Regions from separate parts of the Blautia sp. JLR.GB0024 genome, predicted to be linked through region 1. Evidence: predicted binding sites of a transcription regulator. Region 1 holds the regulator's gene; the other holds the start of a gene.
What was found. Region 1 encodes HrcA, which represses chaperone genes, less so after heat shock. Its sites were predicted from a motif close to TGTTAGCACTCNNNNNNNNNGAGTGCTAACA; they were not measured.

Region 1 (10,440 bases):
GTGACACTCCGGACAGGTCTGTACATTTCTCACCATACCGAACATGGACTGCTGGGTATATACCACCTGGCCTTCCCCGTGGCATTTCGGACAGGTTTCCGGGGAAGTTCCCGGCTTCGCACCCGTTCCGTGACAGGTATTACAGGTCTCCTTCAGGTTCAGATCCAGCTCTTTTTCACAGCCAAAGACTGCTTCTTCAAAGGTAATGCGGACGGACGCCCTTACATTGGCACCCTTCATAGGGCCGTTGTTGGCTCTTCTTCTTCCGCCGCCGCCAAATAGATCGCCGAAAATATCGCCGAAAATATCACCCATATCGGCGCCGTCAAAACCGCCGAAGCCTCCAAAGCCTCCTGCTCCGCCGGCACCTCCGTTTTCAAAGGCCGCATGGCCGAACTGGTCATACTGTCTTCTCTTATCCGGGTCACTCAAAACGCCGTAGGCCTCTGTAGCCTCCTTGAATTTCTTCTCCGCTTCTTTGTCTCCGGGGTTTACATCAGGATGGTACTTCTTTGCCAGCTTACGGTATGCGCTTTTGATAGTGGCGTCGTCAGCGCCTTTGTCCACGCCTAAGACTTCATAGTAATCTCTTTTATCTGCCATTGGTCTTATTCCTTTCTAAACATACAGTCAGGCATGGAGTGCTGTAAACACCCCATGCCATCCAAGTCATTTACTGACAAAGCTATTTTATACTTCTCTGTAGTCTCCGTCAACCACATCATCACCGTATGCTTCATTTCCTCCCTGAGTGCCTGCGTCCGGGCCCGGACCTGCCTGTGTTCCCTGGGAAGCCTGTGCCTGCTCATACATCTTGGCGAAGAGTTTCTGTGCGCTCTCCATCAGTTTGTCTTTGCCGGCCTTGATGTCAGCCACCTGAGCATCTGTGATCTCGTCTGTATTTGCACAGCTGTTTAACAGTTCTTTTAATGCGTTCAGATCTGCTTCTACGGCAGTCTTGTCATTGGCATCCAGCTTGTCGCCTGCCTCTTCCAGAGCTTTCTCTGTCTGGAATACCATAGCGTCAGCATCATTCTTGGTGTCTACAGCTTCTTTTCTCTTCTTATCCTGTGCTTCGTACTCAGCAGCTTCTCTTACTGCTTTATCAATATCATCATCGGACATGTTGGAGCCTGCTGTGATGGTGATGTGCTGTTCTTTGCCTGTTCCCAGGTCTTTTGCAGATACATTTACGATACCGTTGGCATCAATATCAAAGGTAACCTCGATCTGCGGAACACCTCTTCTTGCAGGCGGAATTCCGTCCAGACGGAACTGTCCGAGGGATTTGTTGTCTCTTGCAAACTGTCTCTCACCCTGTACCACGTTGATATCCACTGCTGTCTGGTTGTCGGCTGCTGTGGAGAAGATCTGGCTCTTCTTGGTAGGAATCGTTGTATTTCTTTCAATCAGCCTTGTTGCGATACCGCCCATGGTCTCAATGGACAGAGACAGCGGGGTAACATCCAGAAGAAGGATATCGCCTGCGCCTGCATCGCCTGCCAGCTTACCACCCTGTACGGAAGCACCCAGAGCTACACACTCATCCGGGTTCAGAGTCTTGCTCGGCTCTTTGCCTGTGAGCTGTTTTACTTTGTCCTGTACAGCCGGGATACGTGTGGAACCACCTACTAACAGTACCTGGCCCAGTTCGGAAGAGTTCAGTCCTGCGTCAGACAGTGCGCGGCGAACCGGCTCTGCTGTTCTCTCTACCAGGTCATGTGTCAGCTCATCGAATTTGGCTCTTGTCAGGTTCATATCAAAGTGCAGAGGTCCGTTGCTGTTCATGCTGATGAACGGCAGGTTAATGTTGGTTGTGGTTGCGGAAGAAAGTTCTTTTTTCGCTTTCTCGGCAGCCTCTTTGATTCTCTGCATTGCCATTTTGTCTGCGGAAAGGTCTACACCTTCGGCTTTTTTGAATTCAGCGATCATGTAATCTGCAACTTTCTGGTCAAAGTCATCGCCGCCCAGACGGTTGTCGCCTGCTGTGGATAATACTTCGATCACACCGTCACCGATTTCAATGATGGAAACATCGAAAGTACCGCCGCCTAAGTCGTATACCATGATCTTCTGCTCTTTTTCATTGTCCAGGCCGTAAGCAAGTGCTGCTGCTGTAGGCTCGTTGATGATACGTTTTACTTCCAGGCCTGCGATCTTACCTGCGTCTTTTGTTGCCTGACGCTGAGCATCGTTGAAGTAAGCGGGAACTGTGATAACTGCCTCTGTTACTTTCTCGCCCAGGTAGTTCTCTGCATCACTTTTCAGTTTCTGAAGGATCATTGCAGAAATTTCCTGCGGAGAATATTTTTTGTCGTCAATTGCCACTCTGTAATCCGTTCCCATATGTCTCTTAATGGAAGAGATTGTTTTATCTGCATTGGTAACGGCCTGACGTTTTGCCGGCTCACCTACCAGTCTTTCTCCTGATTTTGTAAAAGCAACTACGGACGGTGTTGTTCTTGCGCCTTCTGCATTGGCGATAACTACCGGCTGACCGCCTTCCATAACACCTACACAACTGTTTGTTGTACCTAAGTCAATACCTATAATTTTACCCATGATAAATTCCTCCTGAATTTAAAATCAATTACTTTTCCTGTTCTAAGCGGTTTAACGCTCCGCCAGAGCGTTTCATCTATGAGATATAATCCGAGCGGGCTGTCCCGCCGGAGAATTTGGGTTGCGCCTCCGGCGCACCATCTAAAACTAATTGGCAACCTTCACCATGCTGTGTCTCACTACGTGGTCTTTGTAAAGGTAACCTTTCTGAAACTCTTCTACAACTATATTCTCACCGGCTTCTTCATCCTCCACATGCATCACTGCATTGTGGTAATCCGGATTAAATTCCTGCCCTACTGCTTCGATGGCCTTTACGCCGATCTCTTCAAAGACGGTCATCATCTGCTTGTATATCTTTGTCATGCCGTCCGCAAAGGGGCTTTCCTTTTCATTTTCGGGAACTGCAGCCAAACCTCTTTCAAAGTTGTCAACCACCGGAAGAATCTTATCGATCACTTCACGCGCACCGATCTCATACATGGAAGCTTTTTCCTTCTCCGTACGCTTTCTGAAGTTGTCGAACTCTGCCATCTGGCGCTTTACCATATCGGTGAGCTCTTCTATCTTCTCATCTTTTTTATCTTTTTTCTTTTTACCGAACAGGCCCTTTTTCTCGGCTGTCTTTCCTTTTGCCTGCTCTTCTGTCTGGCCTTCTGCTGCCTCAGCAGCCTGGTCATCTTCCTCAACGGCCTCTTCGCAGGTGGCCTCCTCTGCCAGAGCCTTGTCGTCTTCCTCTAAGATTTCTTCTGCCTTCTCTTCAGAAGCCGCATCCGGCTGCATCTCTTCATATAATTCTTTTTCTTCTGACACGAATCCGTACCGCCTTTCTAGGTTTTCTTAAATATATTGTCCAACTGCGTCTTCAGCGTCTTCAAATTGTTCACAACATTCTCGTAATCCATACGCTTTGGGCCTATAATACCGATGGTTCCCTGCATACCGTCTCCCAAATCGTATGTGGCTGTCACAACGCTGCAGTCTTTCATAGTTTTAACAGGGGTTTCATTTCCAATGTATACCTGAATGCCGGTATTCTCTTCGGAATTCATAGTATCCTTTACCAGATCCACCAGTTCCTGCTTTTCTTCAAAAGCGGAAATCAGTTCACTGGCCTTGGAGGTGTCTGCCAGCTCCGGATATTTGAAAATATTCGTTGTTCCGCTGGTGTATATCTCCACCTCATCATCATCCACCGCAATGGCATTGGCCACCGCGTCAATGACGCTTCCCACAACCGCGCTGTGTATACCTGCCTGTTCTTTCATCTTAGTGATCATACCCAGATTGATCTCCTCAATGGTAAGGCCGTTTAGCTGGGTATTAAGAAGCAGGTTCAGCTTCAGCACTGTGTCATCATCCATAGGCTCCTGAAGGGTTATCATGTGATTCTTCACTATATTTCCTTCAATCACCAGAACTGCCAGAAGCTGCATCTCAGCCACTTTGGAAAGCTGGATGAATTTTAATTTGTTCCTGTGATAGGTCGGGCCGGTAATCATGGTCGCATAGTTGGTGTTGGATGCAAGAACCTTCACCACCTGTTTGAGCACCTTCTCCATTTTGTCGGTCCTCTCGATCATCAGTTCCTTGATCTCCGAAACTTCCTGTTCCTTCTCCCGCATCAGCTCATCCACATAGAGACGATAGCCCGCGTCTGAGGGAATCCGTCCTGCTGAAGTGTGGGGCTGTAAAATGTACCCCAGTTCCTCCAGGTCTGACATTTCGTTCCGGATGGTTGCAGAGCTGAGATTCAGGTCAGTGTATTTTGAAATCGTTCTCGATCCAACCGGTTCGCCGGTTTCCAGATACGTCTGGATAATGGCTTTTAATATCTTTTTCTTACGCTCATCCAGTTCACTGTCCATTATAATCTCCTTTCTGCTTCCGCATTGATGGCCCCGGATGTTGTTTCCGGTGTTGTTAGCACTCGTTTGTGTGGAGTGCTAACATCTATGTTCTTAAGATAGCACCAGCGTGTTTATTTGTCAAGGGCTTTATATTTTTTTTAGAAAGTTTCAGAATCCGCAATAATAGGAAAGAAAAGGGACGCAAAAAAAACAGAGGGGAGCTGTTCAATATTAACAGCATTCCCTCTGTTTTATTATAATATCAGTAATTTCTTCCCGCTGTCTTTTCATTTGCAGGGACTATATAAAAGTTTTCCTCTGTCAGAGGTTCTTCGTCCTCCGGAATGGATTTGAGAAATAAAAAGCTCTCAATCTGGGCAGTATCCAGTATCCTGTTGAGTCCGAATGTGTGAATATATTCTTCTCCCTCATCTGAGGAAAATCCACAGCTGCCCGGCCCGCCGTATAAATAGGAATATGTGGTGCCGTCCTTCATCTTTACACCTATCAGCTCCGGTGGTTCTTCTGTTAACTCCACATCAATCTCTTCCCCGGAGTCATTATACCCCTTCTCTTTCGTCTTGGTTCTGGGAAACCGGTATGTCACCTGCGCAGAAATCGGTGATATCTCTATCTTTTCTACCACAGCACCGGTGTCACCCAGAGCAATGTCCGGGCTGCATGCTCTTACCATGTCAGACCTTTCCAGGTTCCAGTCAAAGCTCCAGGTCCCTTCGATATTCGGTCTGTAGCCTTCCAGATACAGACCACCGAGTCCTGTCAGCTCCAGATGGATGGGCTTTTCCATAAAATAATCTTCACTCTCTGCGTTAAAAAGAACGATATTGTATTCCATACTGCCGTCTTCCAGCACATAAGAAATCTCCTGGTCTTCCGTAAAGGGCGTTCCATCCAGATTCACTGCCTTCCCATCCTCAGGACTCTGTACAATGTTATCAAAAAAATAAGATGAGAGGTTTACATAATCCTCCTCATTTTCTGCATCATCTATATTTTTCCCATCAATGGTAATCAATGTCCGGCCGAAATCAGGCTGTTCTCCCTGCGGCGGTTCATACCCCTCCACCTTTAAAGAGATGCGCAGAAAATGCTGATCCACAATTGTCTGTACCATCGTAACCGTAACCCCCTGGTCCGTCACAGACTGATCAATGGGAGCTGCCATATGGGCATCTTCCAGTTCACGCTTCTGCTCCTCCTCCACTGCCATTCCGTCGGAAAGGCTTTTGCTCCACTTCATATAAGCTGCTGCGCCCGCGGTAACCGTACCGAAGGCAAGAATGGCTGCCGCAGCCAGAATCCAAAGCTTTTTCCCCGGCATTCTGCCCCCTGTTCTTCTTTCTGCTGCTCTTTCCTCTGCCGCTCCTGCCCCAGCGTCCTTTTTTATAGAAGCAAAGGCTTCATTGGCTTTCTGCCGGACTTTATCAGGAATCTCTACCTCTTTCCTGAGTTTCTCTATCATCTCCTCTTCTTTCATGCTCATATCAATTTCCTCCTCTCTGCCTTCGGATAATACTCCTCTGACATCTTCTTTCTGGCCCTGGCAATCCTGGTCCGGACAGTTGCCTCCGGTATCTCCAGGATCTCAGCGATCTCTGACATTTTAAAGCCTTCCACATAGTACAGGATGATCACAGTTCTGTACTTCCCATCCAGCATATCAAGCGCCTCATTCCATTCCAGATTGCCGTAGCCCTCCTCTTTTACTTCCACCTCAGGCATCTCGTCTGTGAAGAAGAGGTTCTCTTTTTTCTTCCTTATGTCATTGCATTTGTTGATCAGTATTCTGGTCATCCAGGTACGGAAATACCTATCTTCCCTGAGCCGGTCTATTTTCTCCCAGCAGGTGAGGATTGTTTCAGAGATGGCGTCTGCCGCGTCCTCCTCGTTGGAAAGCAGAGAACGCGCAGCTTTGTACATGTTCTGCATCTGAGACTGCATCAGCTCCGTGAATGCGTCCGCATCCCTCTCCTTTGCTTTTTTGATCAGATTATTCATATCAGGTTCCTTTCTTCCGTACGTACGTTTCCACATGTTTTTCATGTTTCTGCTTATTAGACCTAAGGATCGCCGGAAATGTTTCAACACATTCTTAATTTCTTCCAGACCTCATTTCCAAAGCACGGCCGCCTGCTGTTATTATCTTTTATATAAAAATGGCCGGCGTCCCGTAATATCCGGTGCGCCAGCCATTTTTATGCTGCTGCTTTTTTATTAAATACTTTATTGATCACAAATACCACAACGATCAGAGCCACAACTGCAAATCCCAATGATACAGCGCTCTTGGTCGCCCCTGCAATGATAAACGCAATAAGAGCGATCACACCGTTCACAAGCGCATAGGGCAGCTGGGTCCTCACATGTTCGACCAGATCACATTCCGCACCTGTGGAGGACAGGATCGTGGTGTCAGAGATTGGCGAGCAGTGGTCTCCGAACAGTCCTCCGGATAAAACCGCGCCTACGGCAATGGCAAACGGAATGGAGAATGCCTGCGCCATTGGTATGGCAAGAGGCATCATGATCGCAAAGGTTCCCCATGAACTTCCTGTGGAAAAGGACACGAATGCACCGAACAGAAAGATTGCCGCAGGAACCAGTGCCGCGGAAAAGCTCATGGATTTCAGCACATCCACAATAAACTGCGCCGTGCCCAGTTCACTGATCATGCTCCCCAGGGACCAGGCAAGAATCAGGGTGATTGCCACATCCGTCATCCCTTTCATACCGCCCACATACACCTTGAATGTCTCGCCGAAATTCATGACTTTGAAAAGACAGATCATTAGGATCAGAACCAGCGCCCCGAAAAAGTATCCCATAGTAAGTGCAACCCTGAACTCGTTGCCGTCCACCTTCTTAAACGGAAATCCCAGCGGTGCCAGCGTGGCAAACAAAGTGACAAATACAACTATGATGGGAAGGATCACCATGATCGGTTTTGCGTTCTTTTTGGAGTATACCCCGGTGTTTTCTTTTTCCGCCTCATGCTCTGTAAAGTTATAATCTGCCTTTTCTTTCTCTGCCTTTTGCTCCGCTTTTTTCATCTGGAAAAAATCTATCTTTGTAAATGCGATCAGCGGAATCATGATAATTGCCAGAATGGCATAAATCTGAAACGGAATGGCCTGCACAAAGGTAGTGTAATCTGATGCCTTTACGCCCAGATTGTCAAACTCTGACTGGATGAGTCCCATAATATACACACCCCAGCCGATAAACGGGATCAAAATAGCCACCGGAGATGAGGTGGAGTCCAAAATCCAGGCCAGTTTTTCCCTGGAGATTTTCAGCTTGTCAAACAAAGGCCGGAACACAGGTCCCACCAGAAGGGGGGTTCCCAGGTCGGAAAAGAAGATAATGATCCCGCCTGCCCATGCGCAGAGCTGTGCCTTTAACTTGGTGTTAACATAGCGGTATGCGCTCTGCCCGAAAGCCTGCGCGCCTCCTGACTTTTCCATCAGCTTGATAAATCCGCCGATGAACACCACCAGTACGATAACGCCCGCATTATAGCTGTCTGTAAGCTGTACGAATAAATAATCACCGATCATAGATTTCACCGCTAAGAACGGGTTACCGTGGCTGAATATCAATACACCTGTAAGTCCTCCGCAGAAAAGGGAAAGAATCACATTTCGGCTCTTGATCGCCAGGATAACAGCTATGATGGGCGGCAGTAAACTTAAAATACCGTAATTCATAGGTTTCCTCCCAATATATAATATTTTCACGCAGAAAGGGCCGTGACCGGTTATCTGAAAGCGGCCATGGTCCTGTATTTCTGCCCTTTTTATGGGCAGTCCATGAGTAATATTACATGATTCTGAATAAATTTACAAGAATTTTATTTCGTTACCGGGGAAATATTTTTTCAGCAAAAGAAAACGGCGGAGTAAAATCCCCCGTAAGGGACTTTGCCTCCGCCGCTCATCTATGCTTGGGCTTGTGAAGATTAGCTTGTGAAGATTAGCTTGTGAAGATTTAATTCTCTGATATCTCTTCCAGATTTTTTCTCAGCTCTATCATCTTGTCACGCAGCTCTGCTGCCATCTCGAAATTCAGATCCGCTGCTGCTGCCCGCATCTGTTTCTCCACGTCCTTTATCAGCTTCTGCAGTTCCTTTTTGTTCATGGATTCCGGGTCCTTTATCAGTTTCTTCTCCGTCTCGGCTACACTCTTGGAGATACTGATAAGGTCACGGACTGCTTTTTTGATGGTCTGCGGTGTGATGCCGTGGGCCTCGTTGTACTCCTGCTGCAGCTTACGGCGGCGCATGGTCTCGTCAATGGCAAGACGCATGGAGTCTGTTATGGTATCCCCGTACATGATAACACGTCCGTCTGAGTTACGGGCCGCACGGCCGATGGTCTGGATCAGGGATGTCTCAGAGCGCAGGAATCCTTCTTTATCCGCGTCCAGAATAGCCACAAGGGTAATTTCCGGAATATCAAGCCCTTCACGGAGCAGGTTAATTCCCACCAGCACATCAAAGACATTCAAACGCATATCACGGATGATCTCCGTGCGTTCCAGGGTATCAATATCAGAGTGCAGGTATTTGACACGGATGCCCAGCTCTTTCATATAATCCGTCAAATCCTCAGCCATCCGTTTTGTCAGCGTGGTTATGAGTATCTTATTGCCTTTTTCCACTTCTTTATTGACCTCTCCCACAAGGTCATCAATCTGTCCTTCCACAGGCCGCACTTCCACCATGGGGTCCAGAAGCCCTGTGGGACGGATGATCTGTTCGGCCCGCAGCAGTTCATGGTTTGCTTCGTAATCTCCCGGGGTGGCGGATACGAACATGATCTGGTCTATTTTGCTCTCAAATTCCTCAAAGTTCAGAGGACGGTTGTCAAGGGCTGACGGCAGACGAAATCCGTAGTCCACCAGCGTGCTCTTTCTGGAGCGGTCACCTGCGTACATACCACGTATCTGGGGGATGGTCTTATGGGATTCATCTACAATGATCAGATAGTCATCCCCGAAATAATCCATCAGTGTATATGGCGCCTCCCCGGGTTCCAGCCCGGAAAGATGACGGGAATAGTTCTCGATTCCGGAACAGAATCCTGTCTCCTTGAGCATCTCAATGTCAAAGTTAGTCCGCTCTGAAATCCTCTGGGCTTCCAGCAGCTTATCCTCACTGCGGAAGTATTCCACACGCTCCTTCAGCTCCTCCTCGATGCCAACAGCCGCCTTCCGTATCTGCTCAATGGGCACTACATAGTGGGAGGCCGGGAAAATAGCAATGTGATTGAGCTGAGATTTTATTTCACCGGTCAGAGTGTCAATCTGGGTGATCCGGTCAATCTCATCCCCGAAAAACTCCACCCGCACTGCCATATCTGTATAATCCGCCGGAAAGATTTCAAGAACATCCCCGCGCACACGAAACGTACCGCGGTGAAAATCCATGTCATTCCTGTCATACTGGATATCGATCAGCTCTCTCACCACATCGTCACGGTCTTTCTCCATACCCGGTCGGAGGGAGATGATCATGTTCTGATAATCCTTCGGGCTTCCGATACCGTAGATGCAGGATACACTGGAGATGATGATGACATCCTTCCGCTCACTCAGGGAGGAGGTGGCGGAGAGACGGAGTTTGTCTATCTCGTCGTTGATGGATGAGTCTTTGGCGATATAGGTGTCGGATGAGGGGACATAGGCTTCGGGTTGGTAGTAGTCGTAGTAGGATACAAAGTATTCTACTGCGTTCTCGGGGAAGAACTCTTTAAACTCGCCGTAGAGCTGTGCAGCCAGGGTTTTATTGTGGGCAATGATAAGGGTCGGCTTCTGGATCTGCTGGATGACATTGGCCATGGTAAAAGTCTTTCCAGACCCCGTAACCCCTAGTAAAGTCTGGCATTGGTTGCCTTCTTTGAAGCCTTTCACGAGGGCTTCGATTGCCTGCGGCTGGTCGCCGGTGGGCTGGTATTCTGAGTGTAATTTGAACTCCATAATGTATGTTTACCTCCGTGGTGACCCAACA
Region 2 (10,440 bases), on a different contig from region 1:
GCAGGGAAAAACGGCGGCTTGGTTCCTATCACGCCATTGGCCTTTTCTACGCTGACAGCAGAAAGCATATTGAGGGAATCCGTAAGAATATGGAAGCGTTCAGTAACAAGTATTATGGTTCCGGTGACTATTATATCTCCGACATTCTGGAGGAAGAGAAACTTGACCGGGATGCCAATAAGATGTACAGTGCTGTTATCTTCTTCATTTCCGGCCTGATGGCTGTCATTGGCCTGTCCAATGTGTGGGCAACGGTATCCGGGACCTTAAAAAGCCGCAGAAGGGAGCTTTCCACCCTGCGCTCCGTAGGGCTTTCCCCGCGGGCCCTGTCCCGTATCCTGTCACTGGAGGCTTTGCTTTTCGGTCTGACACCGATTCTTGTAAGCCTTCCCGTGCAGGTGCTCTTTGTAGCCTTCTTCCTGAACGTATCCGGGCTTCCTGTCAGCATCTATCTGGCGCACGCGCCGTTTTTAAAGATTCTTGCTTACACGGTCCTGCTGCTGGTTGTCATGCTGGGCACATACGCTCTGGGCAGCAGAAAATTACTGAAGGAAAATATCATCGACGCGCTGAAGGATGAGACGTTCTAACGGGAATCTGTATAGAACCGCACGGTAAAACAGGCGCCTCCGTCCTGCCCGTTGTCCGCCCGCAAAGTTCCGTTCTGGCGCTCGATCAGGGATTTTGACAGCGCAAGGCCAATGCCGATGCTGTCCCTGCCGGCGTTTTTCCCCCGGTAGAACCGCTGGAAAAGATGGGGGATATCCTCCTCATCAAATCCCGGGCCGTTATCTGCCACCAGAATCTCCGTATAGAGGGGGTTCTGGTGGTATTTTATTGTGATGCTCCCGCCCTCTTCTGCGTGCTCACTGCAGTTCTTAATCAGATTGGACAGAGCTTCGGCTGTCCAGTGTCTGTCCCCCTTAAAACAGGCCTGTATCTGCTGTGGAATGCTGAGCGTCTGTTCCCGCGCTCTGATCTGCGGCTCCAGCGGCTCACAGGCTTCAATGATGACGGACGCAGCATCCAGGTTTTCCTGCTCCAGTTCCAGTGTTCCCGCATCCAGTCTGGACAGGGTGAGAAGGCTGGCAACCAGATACTCCATCCGAAAAATCTGATCCTCCAGCCGGTCCAGATACACCTTTGTCCCCTGTATCTCCCCTTCCTGCTGCAGAAGCTGTACCATCAAGGACATGGAGGTAATGGGTGTCTTTAACTGGTGGGCAATATCCGCCAGATTATCCGCCAGGTTCTGCCGCTCCTGACAGGCCTCTTCCTTGGTCCTGCGAAGTTCCCGGACAGTCTTATATATCTCATCCTCCAGTATGGAAAATTCATCTTCCCTGCGGGACAACACGGTCTCACGGCCCTGGTTTACATCCTCCAGATATGCGGTGAGCTCCTCAATACGCTGCCCTTTCCCCTTCTCCGACCTTTTATACCAGCATAACCAGACTGCGAAGATCCCCAGAAAGCACAGACAAGAAATCCCCAGATACACCGGAAGCAGACCTCTTCTGTAATAAGCAGCCGTGTATCCGTATCTGTCCAGCCACTCCCTGCCCTCCCGGGATACGGAGGCGGTACTGCTTTCCTTTAATATAGCCGTCACTTTGCCGGCAAGCTCCGGCTCCTCCTTTATAGTGCAGGACATAATCTGTTCCACAGTCTTTCTCTGCATACCGGAGGAAACCGCCGCGAAGACCGTTCCAAGAAGCAGTCCCAGGCAGACTGCCGCGGCCAGCACTGCCGGTACGGTTCTCTTTTTTTCTCTTCTATCCATTCTCCCCTGTCTCCTCCATCCGATAGCCAATCCCCCGAAGGGTCTGAATCTGTTTTGGGTTATTCATTTTCTCCCGAAGGCGTTTCATGGTGACCGTAAGGGTATTGTCATTGACAAAATTTCCATCCGCATCCCACAGAAGTTCCAGCAGACGGTTCCTGGTGATCGCCTGGTTTTTATTTTCCATAAGCACACGCAGCAGGCGCAGCTCACCGGCTGTGAGAACCACTTCCTCTGTCCCCAGATAAGCTTTCATCTTCTCCGTATCCATGGAAATGTCACCACAGGTAAGTTTTCCCTTCTCCGCTGCCCTGGTGCTCCTTCTTAAGACAGCCCGAACTCTGGATAAGAGAACAGACAGCAGAAACGGCTTCACAATATAGTCATCCGCTCCCATATCCAGCCCTTTCACAATATCCTTCTCGTCATCGCGCACAGTCAGGAAGATCACAGGAAGGGTTTCATCAAAGGCCTTAACCTGACTGCAGAAAGCAAATCCGCTGCCATCCGGCAGGTTCAGGTCCAGAAGCACTAACTCCACTCTTCCGTCCAGACGGGCTTCTGCCTCCTTTAATGTCCTGCACCAGACCGTGGTGCTTCCCTCCTTCTCCATTGCGCACCGGATTCCGAAGGCAATGGTCTCATCATCCTCAAGCAGTAATATATGGGGCATGGTTTTTCTCCTTTATCAAAAATAAAACAAATCCTCGAATTTCTTATCAAGGGCAATACATAATATCAGCGCCAACTTTGCTGTTGGGTTAAACTGTCCCGTCTCAATGGAACTGATGGTGTTTCTGGACACCCCCACCATCTCTGCCAGTTGGTTCTGGGACAGCTTTTTCTCTGCCCTGGCTTCCTTTAAACGGTTTCTTAAAATCAGATTCTCTTCCATCCGCACACCTGTTTTCTATATAATTTCACTGATATAGCCGATAAACAGTGCCGCCGCGGTGAGCAGGGAAAGAATACCTAAAAACAACTCTCCTTTTTTATGCAGCTTCACCCCATTATACAGACGGGAGATTCCCATACCTGTAAAAAAGATGCAGTACACGTCACTCCATGGCTGTCCTGCCACGATCTTTGTGATCATCAGCGCCAGTGATACCAGAAGAATGACCATGAGTGCCAAAGTAAACCCTTTCTGGGAGACCTGCAGCTCCCACTCATCCATAGACCCTTTTCTGCTCTTCTGTACTCTCTCCAGAACTTCTTCTTTCTCCATTATGATACCTTCCTCTCTCTGCCAAGTTTTCTTGTCACTCTCAGTATATCATGCCAAGTTTTCTTGTCAATACCTTTTGCCAAGTTTTCTTTGCATCCTTTCAGGTATCTCGAGGCTGCCTGCCGAGAATTCCTGATTCCCGCATAAAAGTGCAGTCATCTGCGGCCCTCTTCCAATGGAACAAAGAGTCCGGCTTGCCGGACTCTCGCGCCGAAGCGCGGCCGTTTGCGGCCCTTTTCCAGTGCAAAAAAATACAGACGGAAAAGAATACTCTCTCTTCCGTCTGCACTGTCTGTTAAATTGCTGCGATTCTTTTATTTGGCAAGCATCATCATGATCTCATTGCTGCGTGCCACAAATTTTGTCATCTCCTCCGGAGTGAGCTGTCTGTGGCTCAGCACAGCCAAGTCATAGAGCTGCTCGCAGATGACTTTTGTATTGTCTGTGTCCCCGTTCTCCAGAACATACTGTACCAGCTTGTTGTTGGCATTCAGTATCAGTGTCTCCTGTCCGCCGAACATGGACGGGTCCATGCCGTACATGTTATACATCTTCATCATTTCCTGCATACGGCGGCTTTCCTCTGAAACGGTCATCATGGAAGAAACGTTCTCATTTTTCAGTTTCTCCACCTTAACTGTCAGGTTCTCTTTATTCAGCACTTTCTTGAACAGCTCGGAGAGTGTCTTTGTCTCCTCCTCAAGTGCTGCCGCGTCCTCCTCTTTTACGGATTCATTTATATCCGCATCAATGCGCAGGAATCTTACATTCTCCTTAAGCTGCTCTACATGGGAGATAAACGGAGAGTCAATATTGTGCTTCATGATAACAGCATCCTGACCCTGTTCCCTGAACATATTAATGTACTGGCTCTGCTGTACCTCGTCGGTCACATAGTAAACATTGGTCTTCTCAGGCTCTTTTTCCTCTTCGTCTTTCTTGTCTCCCTCAGCGCCTTCTTCTTTTGTCTCCTCAACCGTGGTCTCTTCTGCCTCTTTTGCATCTTCCGGTTTTTCATTCTCTTTGATGCAGTCTTCCAGAGTCAGATATTTGCCGTCAATATTCTTGTACAGGATGTAGTCCATCATTCTCTCAGAGAACTTGGTGTCTTTTAAGCAGCCGAATTTGATGAACGGGCTGATATCATCCCAGTATTTTTCATAGTTTTCTCTGTCTGTCTTGCACATGCCGGACAGTTTGTCAGCCACTTTTTTGCTGATATAATCAGAGATTTTCTTTACAAATCCGTCATTCTGCAGCGCACTTCTGGATACGTTCAGAGGCAGATCCGGGCAGTCGATGACACCCTTTAACAGCATCAGAAACTCAGGAATGACTTCTTTGATATTATCCGCAATGAATACCTGGTTGTTGTACAGTTTGATGGTTCCCTCAATGGATTCGTACTCCATATTGATCTTCGGGAAGTACAAAATACCTTTCAGATTGAAGGGGTAATCCATATTCAGGTGGATCCAGAACAGCGGCTCCTTGTAATCCATGAATACTTTCCTGTAGAAGTCCTTATACTCCTCATCGGTGCACTCATTGGGATGTTTTGTCCAAAGCGGATGGGTATCACTGAGAGATACCGGGCGCTTATTGATCTTAACTTTATCCCGGGCAGGAGATACCTCAACGATCTCTTTCTCGCCGTTCTCGTTTTCCTTTTCCTCTGTCTTGGCCTCCTCGTGGATGTGCTCAACCACCACGTCGTCATCTCTTAAATCAGCCTCGTCGATGGTCTCATATTCCTGCTCTGCGTTAGCTTTTGACAGGAAAATTTCAACAGGCATGAAGGAACAGTATTTTTCAATGATTTCCCTTGCACGGTATTCATTGGCAAACTCCAGAGCGTCCTCATTGAGGAACAGGGTGATCTCTGTACCGACTTTGGTACGATTTCCCTCACCGATCTCATATTCCGTGCCGCCGTCACATTCCCAGTGTACCGGTACGGCATCTTCCTTGTAGGAAAGTGTATCGATATGAACCTCGTCCGCTACCATGAAAGCGGAGTAGAATCCCAGACCGAAATGTCCGATGATCTGGTCTTCGTTTGTCTTGTCCTTATATTTCTCCAGGAACTCTGTTGCACCGGAAAATGCGATCTGAGTGATGTATTCTTCCACCTCGTCAGCAGTCATACCAAGACCGGTATCAATGAACTTCAGTGTCTTCTCTTCCGGATTCACGATCACTTCAATCTTGTTCTTATGTCCTTCCGGGAATGTATACTCACCCATAACCTCCAGTTTTTTCAGTTTGGTGATGGCATCACATCCGTTGGAAATCATCTCACGGAAAAAAATGTCATGGTCAGAATACAACCATTTCTTGATGATCGGAAAAATATTGTCGCTATTAATTGATAAGGTACCACGCTTGTTAGCCATGATATGCATCTCCTTTGCCTTTTCTGTGTGATTTTATTTTTTATTGCAAAAAACCTTACTCCGGTTTTCTGCTGCTAAAAATAATATTAATACCAGGGGAAAGAAAAGTCAAGAGAAAATTAGCACTCAATCTAATTGAGTGCTAACAAATTTTTATTAAGATTATAAACAAATTATAAATTCAGATTCTTTAATCCCTGTTGTCTATTTTCTGTGCCACAATAAATATATTCGGCGGATTTCTGTGCAGGTTTACGATTTCCAGCACAAGGAATCCCTTTTTCTGTATTTTTCTCATAAGACCGATCGGTGTGTCAAAAGCCACATAGGGCATCAGATGCAGCTTGCTTTTCAAAAACTTTTTCACGGAATCCTTTGAAAAATTCCTGCCCAGGCAGTCTGTGGCAGAGATAAACACACCGCCCGGCTTGAGAAGAGACCATATTTTTTCCAGGACTTCATCCCTGTCTGAGAGGTATAACAGCACATTGAACGCGGTGACCACATCAAAGCTTTCCGGTTCACCGCTGAAATTCATCAGGTCCGTATGACAAAAGGTAATGTTCCGGCACTCTTCCTGTGCTGCCTTCTGCACTGCTTTTTCCATCATCTCCTCTGAGGTATCAATCGCCACGATCTCCTTCACCTTCTGTGATATGGGAATGGTGGTGTTGCCCGTGCCGCATCCGAAATCCAGGACCTTTGCCTCCTCATTCAGATACGGCAGTGTACGTTTCACTGTCTTTTTATATGCTTTTTTATAGACCTTCCATACCTGGTCATCGTAAACTCTGGACCTCCTGTTCCAGAAATATTCATTGTCTGATGGTCTTTTTGACATCTTATGTTTCCCCTTTCTGAAATTACTGCGGACTGCTGCCGCTGTATGAAACCTTATAAAAATCTGCGGAGCAGCCACTCTTTCCCCTCCGTGTAAGGCTGATAACGGATGGGCAGATCGATAAGGTCTGACTTCTTCACCACGCTTTTTTTATGGCTGAAAGTATCAAAGCTTTCTCTTCCGTGATAGCTTCCCATACCGCTGCCGCCCACACCGCCGAAGCCCATATGCGGCGTAGCCAGATGAATGATGGTATCATTGATACAGCCTCCGCCAAAGGAGAGATTCACAAGAACCTTCCGTTCGGTCTTCTTATCTCTGGTAAAAAGGTAGAGGGCCAATGGCTTTTCCCTCTCTTTTACAAACTGAAGCGCTTCCTGTATCTCTTTAAACGTCAGCACAGGAAGCACAGGACCGAAGATCTCTTCCTGCATGACCGGCGATTTTTCCGTGATGCCTGTCAGTACCGTAGGCGCAATCTGCAGTCGTTTTTCGTCCCCATAACCGCCGATCTCAACCTTTTCATCTCTCAGAAGCCCCATGACCCTATGGTAATGTTTCTCATTGATCATACGGGGATAATCCGGGTTTTTCAAAGGCGCCTCACCGAACATCTCCCTGATATAATGTCTGACATATACCAGAAATTCTTCTTTGGCCCCTTCCTGCACGAGCAGATAATCCGGTGCCACACAGGTCTGTCCGCTGTTCAAATATTTACCGAAGACCAGTCGTTTCGCCGCCATCTTCAGATTAGCTGTCCTGTCCACAATACAGGGGCTTTTGCCGCCCAGTTCCAAGGTCACCGGTGTCAGATAACGGGCCGCCTTTTCCATCACCAGCCTGCCCACTGTCACGCCTCCGGTGAAAAAAATATAATCAAACCGCTGCTCCAAAAGCTCCTGGTTCTCCGCCCGTCCGCCTTCCACCACACACACAAACTCCGGCGGAAATGCCTGGCGGATCATCTTCGCGATCACAGCCGATACATGCCCCGAGTAAGCAGAAGGTTTCAAAATGCAGCAGTTCCCGGCAGCAATGGCCCCGATCAGAGGATCCAGACAGAGCATAAAAGGATAATTCCACGGTGCCATGACCAGTACCACACCATAAGGCTCATGCGTCACAAAACTCCTTGCCGGAAACTGTGCCAGTGGTGTGTGGACAGTCTTATCCTTCATCCACGATCTCAGGTGTCTCTTCACAAAAGACAGCTCACTTAAAACCATCCCCACCTCTGTCATATAAGACTCAAAAGAAGACTTATGCAAATCCTGATACAGCGCATGCCGGATTTCCCCTTCATGCTTCTTTATACTCTTCTCCAGCCGTTCAAGTGCCCGGAGTCTGAAAGCCAAAGTCAGGGTACATCCCTTATCGAAAAATTTTCTCTGACACTGCACCAGTTTATCTATTTCCATATTCATTCCTCTTTTCTGCACTTTTTCCTTATTGTAATACATTTTTTCGAAAAGAACAAGGTATGCCGGCGTTACAGCCTTTCGGTTTCATAGCAGCAAAAGCAACGGTTCAGCTTGTCTTTACTGTTACGGAACATTAAGGAATGCCTATAATTTTAAGATGTTAAATTGAAATAATAGGTAAAACAGAAAGAAAATTTAGCCAGGAACTTAAGAGATACCTATAATTTTAAAATCTCGGATTGAAATATAGGTAAAGCAGGAAGAAAAATTGGTCAGGAACTTAAGAAATACCTATAATTTTAAAATCTCAGATTGAAATATAGGTAAAGCAGGAAGAAAAATTGGTCAGGAACTTAAGAAATACCTATAATTTTAAAATCTCGGATTGAAATATAGGTAAAGCAGGAAGAAAAATTGGTCAGGAACTTAAGAAATACCTATAATTTTAAAATCTTGGATTGAAATATAGGTAAAGCAGGAAGAAAAATTGGTCAGAAACTTAAGAAATACCTATAATTTTAAAATCCCGGATTGAAATATAGGTAAAGCAGGAAGAGAATCTGATCAGAATCTCCAGAAATACCTATAATTCTAAGATATTGGAACAGAATAGCAGGTAATCTTTCATAGGCCAAGCCAGGCTCACTGGAAATGTCGGGACTTTCTGGATTTTTTGCACTTTCTCAAATGGCACGGAAAAATCGTGTGGGAAAAGAAGGTGGTTTTTCTTATATTTTACCGGCCAGTTGAATAGGATTTTTTCTTTTGCAGCAGAAGAGGCCGAAAAAAGGCACAATATCCCATCATACCTTTTTTCGGCCACACCCATCTGCATTACATTTCTATGCCACTTCAGCCGGCATTCATTTAAACACTTTCGCCGGCACGCAGTCCTCAATTTTCTGCCCCGATTCTATCAGCCTTCCACGATCAAATACTGACCGTTCGGAAGCACAAAAACCTCACTTGCCTCCTCAATCTCGTCCAGTGACATTCCATCCACATCCATCCCGTTTTCCTCAAAATAATCCCGGACTTCCTCAATAGAGTCCACTACAACTGCCATGCAGTCCTCCAGGAAGGCTTCCGCCTCCTCCACAGTCTCCGCCACCGGCTCGGCAAAAAGCTGCCCCTGATTCTGTAAAAATGTGAGTAAGCATTCATCGCTGAATTCGTTCATTCTGCATATCCTCCTTTAATAATTATTTTATTTAAAACGGTTTCCACCCGTTTTGTTTCTGCTCTGCACGCCTTTTTCACTGCATCCTTCGCGTCGCCTGCCGCATAACTGTACTTTACCTTTGACAGCATCTCCAGGTCGTTATAGTTGTCGCCAAAGGCTGCGCACTCCTCCGGCTTTATCTGCAGGCTCTGCTGCAGAATCTGCATGGCGTTTCCTTTATCCGCGCCTTTCGGCATCATATCCAGCCAGGCGAATCCGGAGGTGACAACTGTGGCCCGCTCCCCGAATTTTTCTTTCCAGTAGGGGTAGATATTCTCCACGCCCGCCTCCTCATACACCGATATCTTCAGGTATGGCTCCTCTATACGAAAAATATCATCCATCAGAGTCACATCATTTTTTACAAAATTGGCGATATGGTCATAAAAAGAGGGCTTCTTTGGCTGGATGTAGCATGTACTCTCACCGGAGACCAGTGCCTCCGCGCTTTCCTTCTCCAGTATGCTTTCCAGTATCTCATCTCCTAATGTCCTGTCAAACACATCTTTATGTAGGACTCTGCCCTGATAGACCACAAGTGCGCCATTTTCACAAATATATGCAATATCATCCTTCACAGGTTCAAACAGTCTTCGCAGATTGGGGTACTGCCTGCCGCTGGCTGCCGCAAATAAAATGCCCATTTCGGATAATTTTTTGATCATTGCAACCGCTTCCCGGGAGATTTCCCTTGTTCCCTGCAGAAGCGTCCCGTCCAAATCACTGGCAATGAGTTTCAGCATGGTTTCTCTCCTTTGCAAATGCCAGTACCTCGTCCGGTCTGTCCACTATTTTTTTCGCCTCATGCTCCTCAAGCTCTCTTCTCGGGCGAAATCCCCATGTAACGCCTACGGTAAACATACCCGCTGCCTTTCCGGTATCCATATCCGTGTTGGTATCCCCCAGATACAGACATTCCTCCGGAGTGACGCCAAGCCTGTCTGCAATGGCCAGCGCCCCCACAGGCGAAGGCTTTCTCGGCACTTGGGCGGTCTGGCCCTGCACTTCATCGAACAGGCCCTCTCCGAAAATCTTCTTCACAACATCCACTGCTGCGTGATGAGGCTTATTGGAAAATACAGCGATCCGTATTCCCTCCTCCTTCAGTCCCCGAAGCAGTTCCGGAATACCCTCAAAGGGCTTTACATGGTAAAAGGGGTCCTCCTCGAACCATTTCCTGTAAAGCACTCTCGCCTCCTCATAATCCACCTTGTCAGTGCCTTTGGAGGCTTTTAAGATCCGTTTTACCAGTTCATCGGCTCCGTCCCCTGCATAATAATTATACTCCTGAATCGGCTGTTCGGGAAGCCCATAATGGCGAAGAAGCCTGTTTCCCACAACACCGATGGATTCCACTGTGTCCGCGATCGTTCCGTCCAAATCAAATATACATGCCCGAATCATGAATGCCACTCCTTTATGTCTATTCCCATCTGTTTTAATTCCTGATAGAGCCTTGCCAGGGGAAGTCCGACCACATTGCTGTAATCACCATCTATCTTCTCCACAAAGACTGCGGATTTTCCCTGAATCCCATAGGCGCCCG

Region 2: a site for HrcA is predicted at 5,525-5,555, ahead of htpG (molecular chaperone HtpG). Genes of this name have one in related genera too.

What each region holds. Positions count from the first base shown of each region.
Region 1 is NZ_JBANBF010000010.1:21,036-31,475, reverse strand. It holds gene dnaJ (molecular chaperone DnaJ) at 1-603, opposite strand, end outside; gene dnaK (molecular chaperone DnaK) at 691-2,562, opposite strand; gene grpE (nucleotide exchange factor GrpE) at 2,710-3,345, opposite strand; gene hrcA (heat-inducible transcriptional repressor HrcA) at 3,393-4,430, opposite strand; gene V8Q34_RS19490 (DUF4179 domain-containing protein) at 4,675-5,916, opposite strand; gene V8Q34_RS19485 (RNA polymerase sigma factor) at 5,913-6,467, opposite strand; gene V8Q34_RS19480 (Na+/H+ antiporter NhaC family protein) at 6,629-8,140, opposite strand; gene uvrB (excinuclease ABC subunit UvrB) at 8,421-10,409, opposite strand.
Region 2 is NZ_JBANBF010000001.1:111,247-121,686, reverse strand. It holds gene V8Q34_RS00500 (ABC transporter permease) at 1-590, shown strand, start outside; gene V8Q34_RS00495 (sensor histidine kinase) at 587-1,783, opposite strand; gene V8Q34_RS00490 (response regulator transcription factor) at 1,776-2,456, opposite strand; gene V8Q34_RS00485 (helix-turn-helix domain-containing protein) at 2,472-2,678, opposite strand; gene V8Q34_RS00480 (DUF6442 family protein) at 2,694-3,011, opposite strand; gene htpG (molecular chaperone HtpG) at 3,326-5,407, opposite strand; gene V8Q34_RS00470 (class I SAM-dependent methyltransferase) at 5,598-6,248, opposite strand; gene V8Q34_RS00465 (aldehyde dehydrogenase) at 6,302-7,669, opposite strand; gene V8Q34_RS00460 (hypothetical protein) at 8,589-8,852, opposite strand; gene V8Q34_RS00455 (HAD family hydrolase) at 8,849-9,637, opposite strand; gene V8Q34_RS00450 (HAD family hydrolase) at 9,615-10,298, opposite strand; gene V8Q34_RS00445 (Maf family protein) at 10,295-10,440, opposite strand, start outside.